DNA from 4 places in the Streptomyces chengbuensis genome. Region 2 is predicted to be linked to each of the others. Evidence: riboswitches for the same ligand, from Rfam matches in the RefSeq annotation. Region 2 holds a riboswitch; each other region holds the start of a gene.
The links. Region 2 has a riboswitch for cyclic di-AMP ahead of QRN89_RS04475 (C40 family peptidase). Riboswitches for the same ligand answer to the same signal wherever they lie in the genome.

Region 1: it holds a riboswitch for cyclic di-AMP, as region 2 does, so the genes downstream of both, QRN89_RS26100 (M23 family metallopeptidase) here and QRN89_RS04475 (C40 family peptidase) in region 2, are expected to answer to the same signal.
Region 3: it holds a riboswitch for cyclic di-AMP, as region 2 does, so the genes downstream of both, QRN89_RS31210 (M23 family metallopeptidase) here and QRN89_RS04475 (C40 family peptidase) in region 2, are expected to answer to the same signal.
Region 4: it holds a riboswitch for cyclic di-AMP, as region 2 does, so the genes downstream of both, QRN89_RS21165 (C40 family peptidase) here and QRN89_RS04475 (C40 family peptidase) in region 2, are expected to answer to the same signal.

The regions. Positions count from the first base shown of each region.
Region 1 covers NZ_CP129137.1:5,910,782-5,914,005, reverse strand. The annotation lists gene QRN89_RS26105 (GntR family transcriptional regulator) at 1-412, opposite strand, end outside; gene QRN89_RS26100 (M23 family metallopeptidase) at 593-1,366, opposite strand; cyclic di-AMP (ydaO/yuaA leader) riboswitch at 1,380-1,542, opposite strand; gene QRN89_RS26095 (M16 family metallopeptidase) at 1,772-3,154, opposite strand; gene QRN89_RS26090 (M16 family metallopeptidase) at 3,172-3,224, opposite strand, start outside.
Region 2 covers NZ_CP129137.1:1,004,069-1,007,292, reverse strand. The annotation lists gene QRN89_RS04495 (helix-turn-helix domain-containing protein) at 1-469, opposite strand, end outside; gene QRN89_RS04490 (ATP-binding protein) at 765-1,205, shown strand; gene QRN89_RS35780 (hypothetical protein) at 1,415-1,810, shown strand; gene QRN89_RS04475 (C40 family peptidase) at 1,897-2,373, opposite strand; cyclic di-AMP (ydaO/yuaA leader) riboswitch at 2,377-2,532, opposite strand; gene QRN89_RS04470 (hypothetical protein) at 2,897-3,205, opposite strand; gene QRN89_RS04465 (ATP-dependent Clp protease proteolytic subunit) at 3,213-3,224, opposite strand, start outside.
Region 3 covers NZ_CP129137.1:7,159,919-7,163,142, forward strand. The annotation lists partial or broken gene QRN89_RS31205 (GH36 C-terminal domain-containing protein) at 77-501, shown strand; cyclic di-AMP (ydaO/yuaA leader) riboswitch at 953-1,112, shown strand; gene QRN89_RS31210 (M23 family metallopeptidase) at 1,117-2,127, shown strand; gene QRN89_RS31215 (SGNH/GDSL hydrolase family protein) at 2,353-3,144, shown strand.
Region 4 covers NZ_CP129137.1:4,746,954-4,750,177, reverse strand. The annotation lists gene pcrA (DNA helicase PcrA) at 1-651, opposite strand, end outside; cyclic di-AMP (ydaO/yuaA leader) riboswitch at 862-1,030, shown strand; gene QRN89_RS21165 (C40 family peptidase) at 1,038-2,201, shown strand; gene QRN89_RS21160 (hypothetical protein) at 2,426-2,779, opposite strand; gene QRN89_RS21155 (C40 family peptidase) at 3,030-3,224, shown strand, end outside.

The DNA.
Region 1 (3,224 bases), 4.9 Mb from region 2:
ACGCCTGGGCGAGCGTCTCGTGGAACCAGGCACCGAGCGAGCGCAGGTCCTCGCCCTGGCCGCGCCGCGCCCTGTCCTGACCGAGCCTGACCAGTCCGCGCAGGACCTTGAGGTGCGCCTCGGTCCGCCGCTGCGCGGCCCTGGCGGCACCGAGCGGCTCCAGCAGCAGCCGGATCTCCAGCAGGTCCGCGGCCTCCTGCTCGGTGGGCTCCGCCACGCACGCGCCGGCGTGGCGGCGGGTGACCACGAACCCCTCCGACTCCAGGGTGCGCAGCGCCTCGCGGACCGGGACGCGGGAGACGCCGTAGCGGCGCGCCAGCTGCTCCTCGGTGAGCCGGCTGCCGCGCTCGAACACACCGGAGACGATGTCGTCGCGGATCGCCGTGCACACCGAGCGCGCGGGAATGCGCATACCGAACCTCCGCTTTAATCGCCGCGAAACCCCGTCGAGCGACGTCTGTTTCGGTGACTCTATGGCAGGTGGCCGGAATTTCCGAAGACCCATGGTAATCCATGGATATCTTTTGGCCGGAATACGCCGAAAGCCCCGGCTCGGAGAGAGCCGGGGCTTCGGTGGGAAGAGGCGCGTGCGTCAGACGCGGACGCCGTGCGAGCGGAGGTACGAGACCGGGTCGATGTCCGAGCCGTAGTCCTCGCCGGTGCGGGCCTCGAAGTGGAGGTGGGGTCCGGACGAGTTGCCGGTCGACCCGGAGAGGCCGATCTGCTGCCCCGGGGTGACCTGCTGTCCGACCGAGACGCTGATCGAGGACAGGTGGCCGTACTGCGTGTACGTGCCGTCGTGCATGCGCAGGACGACGTTGTTGCCGTAGGCGCCGCCCCAGCCGGCCTCCACGACGGTGCCCATGCCGACGGCGACGACCTCGGTGCCGGAGGCGGCGTGGAAGTCGACGCCGGTGTGGCTGCCGGAGGACCACTGGCCGCCCCCGGCGTGGTAGTCGGTGCTCACGTAGGAGCCGGCGACCGGCAGCGTGTAGGTCATCAGCCGCTTGCGCTCGGCCTCGCGGGCGGCGCGCTCCGCGGCGTCACGGGCCGCCTCCACCCGGAGCTCGGCCTTGCGCTTGGCCTCGGCCTCGGCCCTCTCCTGGGCCGCGGACAGGGCGGCCTCCTGCTGCTGGGCATCCGCCTGGGCGTCGATCTGCTCGGCGAGCGAGTCGAGGGCGACGGCCTGGGTCAGTCCGGTGTCCTCGACGGGAGCGGACACCTCGGGCTCGGCGGCGAAGGCCGGGGAGGCGAGGGTACCGATGACGCCGGTGGTGGCGATGGCCGCGGCGGAGGCGACGCCCGCGCTCTTGCGCGACAGGCGGCTCGGACCACGGTGCTTCCCGGTGGCACGGGTGAACGCCATGTAGTGGCTGATCCTTTCCTTCCTTCTCGCCTACCGGGTTAGCTGACGGGTTCGGAGCAGGAAGGTCTCCTACGGGCCCCTCCGCGCGGTGGCGAAGGCACCCGATTCACCCCAGGGACATGTGGGTCCCCGGCTCCCCAGGCTCGCGCCGGACGGGGACTCGGCGATGGCTGCCCGATGCCGCGGGTGCGGCGCGTGCAAGTGGCGGACAGCGCAGAAGACGCTAGGCCGATCTTCGTCCAATCACCAAACAGACACGGATATTTGTAGTGCACGCCACAGGGCAGACACTTCCCCTCCCCATCAAACCGGACATACGGGAAGGCCGTTCCGGGCACGAGAAAAGGCCCCGTTGGCGCGAAGCCGACGGAGCCTTTGTCCCGTGCGCCCGAGGGCGAGGGCCAATCAGCCGGTGACCACGGTCACTTCACCGATGCCGAGCGCCCGTACGGGCTCCTCGATCTCGGAAGCGTCCCCCACGAGGACCGTGACGAGCCGGTCCACGGGGAAGGCGTTGACGACCGCGGCGGTCGCCTCGACCGTGCCGGTTTCGGCCAGCCGCGCGTACAACTGGGCCTGGTAGTCGTCCGGGAGACCCTGCTCCACCTGGTCGGCCAGCGTGCCGGCGACGGAGGCGGCCGTCTCGTACTTCAGCGGGGCGACGCCCACCAGGTTCTGCACGGCGACGTCGCGCTCCGCGTCGGTGAGACCCTCCGCGGCGAGGGTGCGCAGCACCGTGAAGAGGTCGTCGAGCGCGGGCCCGGTGTTCGGGGTGTCGACCGAGCCGCTGATGGCGAGCATCGAGGCTCCGCCGGGTCCGCCCGGGGCCGCCGGGGTGTCCGAACGCAGCACCTGGCCGAAGGCCCGCACGCCGTAGGTGTAGCCCTTCTCCTCGCGCAGGACGCGGTCCAGGCGGGAGGTGAGCGTGCCGCCCAGGCAGTAGGTGCCGAGGACCTGTGCGGGCCAGACCCGGTCGTGACGGTCGGGGCCGATCCGCCCGATCAGCAGCTGGGTCTGCACGGCACCGGGACGGTCGACGATGACGACACGGCCCGTGTCGTCGGCGGTGATCGGCGGCATCGGGCGGCTCCGGGCCGAGTCGCCCGTCCAGGCGCCGAGCGTGTCGGCCAGCACGGCGTCCAGGTCCACGCCCTCGAGATCGCCGACGACCACGGCAGTGGCCGTGGCCGGGCGGACGTGCGCCTCGTAGAAGGCCCGGACAGCGGCGGAGTCGATGCGCTCGACGGTCTCCTCCGTGCCCTGACGCGGACGGGACATCCGGGAGGAGGCCGGGAAGAGCTGCCGGGAGAGCTCCTTGGCGGCCCGGCGGGCGGGGTTCGCCGTCTCGTGCGGGATCTCGTCCAGCCGGTTGCGGACGAGCCGCTCGACCTCGCTGTCGGCGAACAGCGGGGCGCGCAGCGCCTCGGCGAGCAGGCCGAGGGCCTTCGGCAGCCGGGAGACCGGTACCTCCAGGGAGATCCGGACCCCCGGGTGGTCGGCGTGCGAGTCGAGCGTGGCGCCGCAGCGCTCCAGCTCGGCCGCGAACTCCTCCGCCGAGTGCTTGTCGGTGCCCTCGGACAGCGCCCTGGCCATGATCGTGGCGACGCCGTCGAGGCCCTCGGGCTCGGCGTCCAGCGGGGCGTCGAGGAAGATCTCCACGGCCACGACCTGCTGGCCGGGACGGTGGCAGCGCAGCACGGTCAGCCCGTTGCCGAGCGTGCCGCGCCCGGGGGCGGGGAAGGCCCAGGGCCTGGCCTCGCCGGGCTGCGGCTGCGGGTGGAGGTCCATGGTCACGGCAGCGTCGGTCACTGGTCCGTCCCCTCTGCGTCGTCGTTGTCCTCGGCGTCCCCGGCGTCGG
Region 2 (3,224 bases):
GCGCGATGCGCACTTCGACCAGCGAGTCCACCGTCGCCGTGGGGACACCCTCCAGGGCGGAACGGGTCACCGCCCGCGCGTAGTCGGGCGTCTGCAGCAGCCCGGGCACCACCGAGGTCTCCAGCGTGCGCGCCGTGCTCGCCTGGGACTCCAGACTGATGAAATCCCGGTACTGCGGCGGAATCACCCCCCGGTACGCGTGCCACCAGCCCTTTCCCCCGCCGTCCGCCGTACCGGCCAGCGTGCCCAGCAGTTCGCGCAGCCGCTGGTCGGCCACCCCGTAGGCGTCCAGCAGCCGGGCGACATCGGCTGGTTTCACACCGCTCGTTCCGGTCTCTATACGGCTCACTTTCGACTGGTTCCAGCCCACCAGGAGAGCCGCCTCCCGGCTCGTGAGACCGACGCCCAGCCGCAGACCGCGCAACTCCTCCCCGAGCTTGCGCCGGCGTACCGCGGGACCCTGCCGCATGCCGTGTCTCCTCCTGTCTCCGCGGCCCGCCTCATCGGCCGCCGGGCGGCACCGGTGACCGGCAGGCGGACACCGGCGGGCGCAGCGCCAAGCGCCAAGTGTGCGCCCAAATACGTTCTCGCGTAGCAGAGTTCACCGCTTTGAGGGACAGATATATGCATATCCTGGTGGATCCCCTGCCATGGAGCCGGCGACGGTGGCAGTCTGGCGCGAAGCGCAGTCCGAGGCTGTTCCGGCACCCGCATCCGCTGCGTGCCGCGCTCCGGCAGCCCCGGTGGGAAAGGGACAGCTCGCCATGGCAGACCATCAGGAAGCCTCCGTCACACTGCCGAGCGATCCCGCCTCGGTATCCACCGCGCGCAGATACGTCTCCGAGGTCCTCGGCGAATGGGGACTGCCGGGGGAGACCGAGACCGCCGACACCGTCCGTCTCATCGTCTCCGAACTCGCCACCAACGCCGTCCAGCACACCTTCGGGCTGTCGCCGACCTTCACGGTCGACGTACGCCTCGAGCGTGACGAGCGCCTGTGCATCGGTGTCACGGACAGCCATCCGCGCCGCCCCCAGCGCCTGCCCGCGGCCGTGCAGCAGGACAACGGCCGCGGCATGGTGATCATCCGCTGGCTCGTCGCGGAGTGCGGCGGCAAGCTGCACGTCGACCCCACCCCCGAGGGCGGCAAGACCGTGTGGATCGCGATGCCCTGGAGCGCGGCCGAGGTGGAGCGTCCCGAGTGAGCGCCCGGACCGGCGCCGCCCCGAGCGTCCGGGCGGGCCGCGCGCGGCCTCACTGCCGCGGGGCGGGACTCCCGCACCCCCGGCAACCGGCGGCCGCATCGAGCGGCGCCCGGGGAGCGGCGTCGGCCGAGGCTCGGGCGAACCCCGACCTCAGGGCGCGCAACGATCCCGCCGCCGGCCCCCACTCCTCACCACGGTGCGCCACCGAGATGGTGCTGCGGAACGCCGCCGGTTCCAGCCGTCGCACGCCGAGCGGGGACTCGGCCGTCGCCGCTGCCGTCTCCGGCACGGCCGCGACTCCCATCCCCGCACTCACCAGGGCGTACCAGGGGGACCGGCACACCACGGCCGGGGTCGCCCAGGCTCGTGCCGGAGCGCTCTCCACGCCCTTCCGCGGCGGGTGCGCAGGAGCACTGCTGATCAGCGGCCGGCCCGCCGGCTCCGACAGCGGAAGCCCGGTCCGGTTCCCGTCCGTGGCGCTGCCGGTCGACCGGCTCGGACGCACGCTGCGGCGGCCGCGCACCAGGCGCGCCGTGGAGGGAGTGAGCGGCGGGGCCCTCGCCTCCCTGCGGCTGACGCCCGTGACCGCTCCGCTGCTCCGGTGACGTCCCGACGGCCGGCGGGCGACACCGGAGCCCGGTGCGCCCGGCCGGCGCACCGGGCGGACGGCGCTGTTCGCCGGACACGGCCTCTAGCGCACGCGCCCGTAACGGACGCTCTTGGACCAGATCTTGGTCAGCTTCACGACGGAACCGGTCTTCGGCGAGTGCCAGATCTTCCCGGCCCCGGCGTAGATGCCGACGTGGTACACGTGTCCCCGCGAATGGAAGAACACCAGGTCACCGCGCTGCCGCTGGGAGGAGGAGATATGGCGGGTGCGGTTGTACTGCTGCTGGGCCGTGCGCGGCAGTTTCTTGCCCGCCTTCTTGTAGGCGTAGAGCGTGAGCCCGGAGCAGTCGAAGCGGCTCGGACCGGTGGCTCCGTACCTGTACGGCGCTCCCTTCTTCGAAGCGGCGACCTTCAGAGCCTTCGTCGCGTACGCCGAGGCCGCCTGGGCCTCCGTCGCACCGCCCGGCACGATCAGTGAGCCGCCGACGGCGGCGATCGTGAGTGCCGAGACGGCACCCGTCCGGGACAGCAGGGACGGGAGATGTGTCTGCGCAGTCATGCGCAACCCTTCGTCAGCCGCCTGTGAAGGATGACCTGTCGGGTTCGGACTGGCGAAGATGCCCGGCCGCTCACGCGGCTTCACCCCAAGGACCTGCCACCGTCCGGCGGCCGGCCCGCACTGCTGGGTCCTCCACTCCTGCCGAAGCCCTCATGTCGACCAGGCATCCGGTGCGGCGGCAGGACTCGGCGTCCGCCCGGACCGCCCCGCCGCGGTGGCGGGGGCTTGTCGTCCCAGGGATCTTGACCCACGAACTGCCGGATTTCCGAGTCGAAACGACGATTTGTGAGGCTCCTCACCACTGATCTGTTCGAGTGGACAGAGCCGTTCGGGGGACATGGCGTCGGCGGGCGACGAGCCCCGTACCTGCGACGAAGCCGGCCATTGGGCCAATTGGGCGATGCCGTTGCGCAACTTGCACGGGACGAAAGTCGAAGCCCGTGCTGGTCCGGATGGGCGACACCCACTCGTACGCTTCGCGGGCGCGTCGGACGTCCCACGAGACCCGTTTTCCGGTGGGTCGTCAACTCGGCTCCTCCGGCGGCACGGTGATTCGGGATGCCCTGCGCTCCCCGTCCAACACCCGCAGGGCGCGCGCCAATGTGGCCGTGTGCAGCTCGCTCTCACCGCGCATGTGCATGACCGTCAGGGCGTCCCGGAGGGCCGTGGCCCGGGCGACCAGGGCCTGTGCGGCGCGCAGGGCGCCATACGTGTGTGCCCCGCGTGCCGGGTTGATCCTTCCCAGTTGGTCGACCACTTCGAGATAGCGGTCGATGAACTCGCTCTCGGCGCACGTCAGTGCGGGCAGGGGCGGTAGTTCCGGCGGCAGCACCGACGGCTCACCCGAGGCC
Region 3 (3,224 bases), 6.2 Mb from region 2:
AGGAACTGCGGCCCGACTCCGAGGGCGGGTTGCACGGGCTCGCGCTCGGCCCGCGCCACAGCCTCCGCGACGACGCGGACGTGGTCGAGCGCTGGGGCACCGTTTCGTCAGCGCGACGGCCGGGACGCTCGGCATCGGCGGCGATCTTCCCGCATGGAGCGAGGAGGAGCCGGCGGAGGGCGCGCGACTCGGTGGAGCTCCGCAAGACGATCGGGCCGCTCGTCCAGCACGGCGAGCTGTACCGGCTGCGTCCGCCGGGGGACGCAGCTGAGCGCCGTGCAGTACGTCCGCGGCGACGAGACGGCCGCCCTGGCCTGGCTGCCCTCGCAGCGTTACGGCGAGCGCCCATCGCGGCTCCGGCTGCGCGGCCTCGACCCGCGGCGGAGTACGCGGCCAGGACACGGCCGCCGCCACCGCGGCGCCGTGCCGCTCCACCACGGGCTCCACACCGGTCTCCGCGGGGACCTCGACGCCAGGGCGCTGCGCTGCCGTCGCGTGTGAGTCACGGCACGTGGTGCGGGGGCGCCGGCCGGGAGCGGTCCGGCGCGGTGTGAGCGGGTGGGATGAAATCCGGCAATTGACCCGTCGCGTGAATGGGATTCCTGCTGGACGGGCGGAAGGCGTTTTTCCGCGCCAGTCGCACCCGAAATTGCATTCCATCCATAATGGGCGATGTGTCCGAATTGGTCGCTTTCGGATAGCGCGCCCCGGTTGCAAACGAGATGGCAACCGCCCGTGAGCTGAATCATATCCGTGACGTTCCGTGGAGTGCGCGCAGGTCCAACTCCCTTGCCCGCGTGGGATGCGAAGATCCGTAGTCCACGGAGCGTGACCGGGAAATGTGCGCTGATATCCGGCAGATCGATTCAGGGGGGAAATGACGGCTTGTTCGCCCCGACCCGACTCGCTTACGGTCACCGCAATCCGGTCGGAACGCCTAATCCTGCCGCCGTCCGGAATATCGCACCCACCCACATGTGGCAGGAGCGGGGGACCCAGGTACTGCGCCGTTCCGTGACCCAGGACGGCTCGGGGTGAAGCCGTGTGCACACACGGCCGGGCAGCTCCAGCCCGAACCCGACAGCTCACCTCGCAGGCGACGGAGAGGAATGCGCCATGCCCGGTAAGGGGAAGCACCGCCGTCCGAGGACCAGCCCGTTCAAGCGCGGATTCGTCGCCGCCAGTACGGGCGGAGCCGTCATCGCCATCCCGTTCATCGGTGCCGCCGGCGCGAACGCCGCCGGGCAGTCCGTGCCTGCCGCCGGACACGCCGCCCCGACCACCCACAAGGCCCTCGTCCCCCAGGCGCCGCAGACGGGCAAGGCCGCCAAGGCCTACACCGTCGTGGCGGGTGACCATCTGTCGAAGATCGCGGCCGAGCAGCACGTCGCGGGCGGCTGGAAGAAGCTCTGGGCCGACAACCGCGCCGCCGTCGGGGAGAACCCCTCGCTGATCCACCCGGGGCTGAAGCTCAGCCTCCACGGCAAGCCGAAGGCCACGGGCGACGTCAAGCCGCAGGCGAAGGCCCAGTCGAAGCCCGAGCGCAAGGCCGACGCCCCGGTCAAGTCCGAGGCCGAGGCGCAGGCCAAGGCGCAGGCCAAGGCCCAGAAGCCGGCAGCCTCCGCCGAGCGCGCCTCCCGCACCGCCGAGCGCGGCGCCGCGGCCCCCGCGGCCGCCCCGGTCCAGGCCCCGGCCGCCGACACCGCCGTCAAGAACCTCCCCTCGGGCTACTTCGCCCCGGTGGTCGGTGGGATCAGCACCTCGTACAAGACCGCGGGTGCCATGTGGTCCAGCGGTTACCACACCGGTGTGGACTTCATCGCCTCCACCGGCACGTCCGTGAAGTCGGTCGGCCCGGGCACCGTCGTCTCGGCCGGCTGGAGCGGTTCGTACGGCAACGAGGTCGTCATCAAGCACAACGACGGCACGTACTCCCAGTACGCCCACCTCTCCCAGCTCTCCGTCTCCTCCGGGGAGGGCGTCACCGGCGGACAGCAGATCGGCCTGTCGGGCTCGACCGGCAACTCCACCGGCCCGCACCTGCACTTCGAGATCCGCACCAGCCCCGGTTACGGATCGGACATCGACCCGCTGGCCTACCTGCGCCGGCACGGGGTCTCGATCTGACGCTGCGTCGGTACCTCGCGCAGCGTCCTCCGTCCGCCGGCCCCGCGCAGGGGGCCGGCGGACGGCTTCGTGTGCCCCCACCCCGGGCCGGGCGAAGTGGGGCGCGGCACGCGACCGGTGGCTATTCCCGCTTTGCCGAAAACTGACCTGGTGGTCTATATCACGCGTCGTCAACCCCTCCCTACGGTGGCGTAGGTCACTTCGCGGGGTGAATGATGACTCGACGTGGCAGATGATTCGCGATCACGAGCAAAGGACTCCTTCGGGTCGTACGCGGCGATCGGTGACAGCTTCACCGAGGGCGTCGGAGACCCCGGACCCGACGGGCGGTTCGTCGGCTGGGCGGACCGTCTCGCGGTCCTGCTGGACGACCGCCTACCGGAACACACCTTCCGCTACGCCAATCTCGCCGTACGCGGCAGGCTGCTCGACCAGATCGTGGAGGAGCAGGTCCCGCGCGCCAAGGAACTCGCCCCCGATCTGGTGACGTTCTGCGCCGGCGGGAACGACATCATCCGGCCCGGCAGCGATCCCGACGACGTCGCCGAACGCTTCGAGCGGGCGGTCGCCGACCTGACCGCCTCGGTGGGCACGGTGATGGTGACGACCGGGTTCGACACCCGCGGGGTGCCCGTGCTCCGCCATCTCCGGGGCAAGATCGCCACCTACACGGCGCACGTCCGTGCCATCGCCGACCGCTACGACTGCCCCGTCCTCGACCTCTGGTCGCTCAAGTCGGTGCAGGACCGGCGGGCGTGGGACGGCGACCGGCTGCACCTGTCACCGGAAGGGCACACGCGCGTGGCGCTGCGGGCAGCGCAGGTGCTCCGTCTGGACGTCCCGGCCGACCCGGACCAGCCGTGGCCTCCGCTGCCGCCGCGCGGCACCCTCGAAGTCCGCCGCGACAACATCCAGTGGGCCCGCGAGCATCTCGTGCCGTGGATCGGACGGCGGCTCCGCGGCGAATCGTCGGGCGATCACGTCGAGCCGAAGCGCCCGGACCTGCTGCCGCTCTGATCGCCCGGGCGCGAACCGGGACGTGGACGCGGGCCGGAATCCTCCGGGGCCGAGCCGGGGGCCGAAGGCGGGTCCGGATC
Region 4 (3,224 bases), 3.7 Mb from region 2:
GATCAGCTCGTTCTTCAGGTTGGAGACCTTGGCGCTGAACGACTTCGGCGGGTACCGCTTCGGGTCGAGGTCCAGGTCGCGGCAGACCAGGGCCATCAGCCGCTTGGAGTCCGCGGCGTCGTAGATCGAGAAGGACGACGTGAAGCCGAGCTTCTTGCTCTCCCGGCGCAGTATGCGGACACAGGCGCTGTGGAACGTGGAGACCCACATGGCGCGGGCGCGCGGGCCGACGAGCTGCTCGACGCGCTCCTTCATCTCGCCCGCGGCCTTGTTGGTGAACGTGATCGCCAGTATCTGGCCGGGGTGGACGTCGCGGGTCGCCAGCAGATGGGCGATCCGGTGGGTCAGCACCCGGGTCTTGCCGGAGCCGGCACCGGCGACGATGAGGAGCGGCGACCCCGTGTGGACGACGGCGGCGCGCTGCTGCTCGTTCAGCCCGTCGAGAAGGGCCGCCGGGTCGATGACGGGACGCGGGGCGCCGTCCCGGTAGTAGGCGTCCCCGGACGGAGGCACGTCGAACCTGCCCTGGAAGAGGTCGTGCGGGACCTCCTCCGCGGGCGGGTGCTCGTCGCCCTCCGGCGGCGGGGGCTCCTCCGGGGCCGAGGTGCGCTGGAGGTCCGCCAGGAAGCTGTCGTCAAAGAGGCTGCTCATCGCTCTCCGAGTCTAGGCGGCCCCACCGACAGCCCGCCGCCGCCTTCGCGGGAATCACCACCGGACACCTCCGGTCATGACACGGACACACAGCGCCAAGGTCACGAAAATGTATCGGGCATATCGACCACTCTCCTTCACAGCAGCACCACACTTTGGCTAGCGTGCTCGCCCAGGCAGCCCGTACCCCCTTCGGCGAACCACGCCGGCCGGGCAGCCGCGCCGAATCCGTGCCCCTCGCAGAGGAGTTCGGAACCGGGGACCCACTCAACAGCACAACTGGGGTGAATCGGGCCGCTTTTCCACGGGCCCGTAGGGCAAACCTTCCGTTCCGTCCGAACCCGACAGCTAACCCGGTAGGCGTTCCACGGAAGGAGATGCCGGCCTTGGCGTCGCACCGCAAGCCGCGCAGCCGCACTCGTACGAACACACCCGCCGTCGGGTTCACGACGGCCGCCATAGCGGGGGTCTCGCTCCTCTCGGCCCAGAATGCGACAGCCGACCCGAAGCCCAGCATCGAGGAAGTCCAGAAGAAGGTCGACGACCTCTACCGGCAGGCGGGTTCGTCGACCCAGGAGTACAACAAGGCGAAGGAGTCCACCGAGCAGCAGCGCCGCACGGTGGACCGGGCCCTCGACGAGGCCGCCGAGCGCACCGAGGCGCTCAACGAGTCCCGCCGGGCCCTCGGCAGCTACGCGGCGGCCCAGTACCGCACCGGCGCCGTCACCCCGACCGCCGCGCTGCTCTTCGCGGACAACCCGCAGTCCTACGCCGACCAGACGCAGCTGATGGACCGGCTCACCGAGCAGCAGCGCAGCGCCATCGCGGACTACGAGACCCAGCGGGCCGAGGCCGCCGAGCAGCGCGCACAGGCCACCAAGAGCCTGGAGACACTCACGGATTCCCAGGAGTCGCTGCGCGCCAGGAAGCAGGCCGTCCAGAAGAAGCTCGCGGAGGCGAGGGAACTGCTCTCGCAGCTGACCGCCGAGGAGCGTGCGCGGCTCGCCGAACTCGAGCGGAAGAAGGAGGAGGAGGCCCGCCGGAAGGCCGAGGCCCGGGCCAAGGCGGAGGCCGAGGCCGAGGCCGAGCGGCAGCGCCAGGAGCGTGAACGGCAGGCGCAGGAGCAGACGGGCACCGGCACGGAGACCGGCGCCGGGGCGGGAACCGGCTCGGGCTCCGGAACCGCGGGCGGCACGTACGCGGCCAAGGCCGAGAAGGTGCTGTCCTTCGCGCGCGCCCAGATCGGCAAGCCGTACGTCTGGGGCGCGACGGGCCCGAGCTCGTACGACTGCTCCGGACTCACCCAGGCGGCCTGGCGGGCGGCGGGCGTCGATCTGCCCCGCACCACCTGGGACCAGGTGAAGGCCGGGCAGAGCGTGGCGACGGCCGATCTCCTCCCCGGTGACCTGGTCTTCTTCTACGACGACATCAGCCACGTCGGGATCTACATCGGCGACGGGAAGATGATCCACGCCCCCAAGCCGGGCGCGAACGTCCGCGAGGAGTCGATCTACTACATGCCGATCCACAGCAGCGTCCGCCCCGCGTAGCGGTCACGCGCCGCGGACGGCCCGTTCCGCGCTCACGCCGCAACGGCCCCTGGCAGAGGGGGTTGCGGCGTGAGCCGCGCAGGGGGAGGGGCGGGCGTCCAGGCCCCCGGAGGGCCTCGCCGGACGGAGTCCTCGCGGCCCCCCCGGGGGCGCCGCCCCGACTTCGGCGGGCAGGGAACGCCGTGCGGGGCCGCGGGCCGCTCAGGTCCCCGCTTCCGGACCGCTCAGCTCCACAGGGTCGCGATGAAGACGTTCGCCAGGGTCAGGCCGCCGACCGCCCCGAACACGCGCTTGTCCACCGTCTCCTCGTCCCGCTTGACGTAGACCAGCGCCAGGATCACCACCAGCACGGCCAGCTTGATGCCGATCTTGAGGTTGTTCACGGGCCGGCCGTCCGCCTGGTTCAGTCCCACCAGTGCCACACCCGTCACGAGCATCGTCAGCGCACCGTGCAGCATCCCGGGCGTGAAGCGAGCCGTGCCCGCCCCCATCGCCTTCATCTGGGTGAGGAAGCCGCCGAGCAGTGCCGCGATACCGATGATGTGCAGGGCGACGAAGACATTGATGAGTACGTCCATGGCAACGGAGCCTAGCCGTACGGTCGCAAAGCGAACCCCGGCGGTCCTTCTCCTGCCAATTCCGTTCATGACGCCACTTCGCCGTGACCCCGAGGCTTAGCGTCCTCCCCCAGGTGGCCGGCTCCACCACCGTCCGCACCCGGACGGCTGCCGGCCGCCCCCGCCGGAGGAGCCGGTGGTGGAGCGCTCCCCCTGTGCGGTCCGCCACCGGTACCCGAACCGGCGGGCCCCGACGGAAGGACTGGCCCCCGTGGCAGCGCACCGCAAGCCGAGGCAGCGCACGCTTCCCGGCACCGCCGCTCGCTTCTCCGCCACCCTCGCGCTCGCCGGTGCGGCCACCGCCACCGCCTTCGAGGGCGCCGGGCACGCCGAGCCGGTGCCCACCGCGGACGAGATCCGTGCCAGGGCCGACCGGCTGTACCAGGAGGCGGAGGCGGAGACCGAG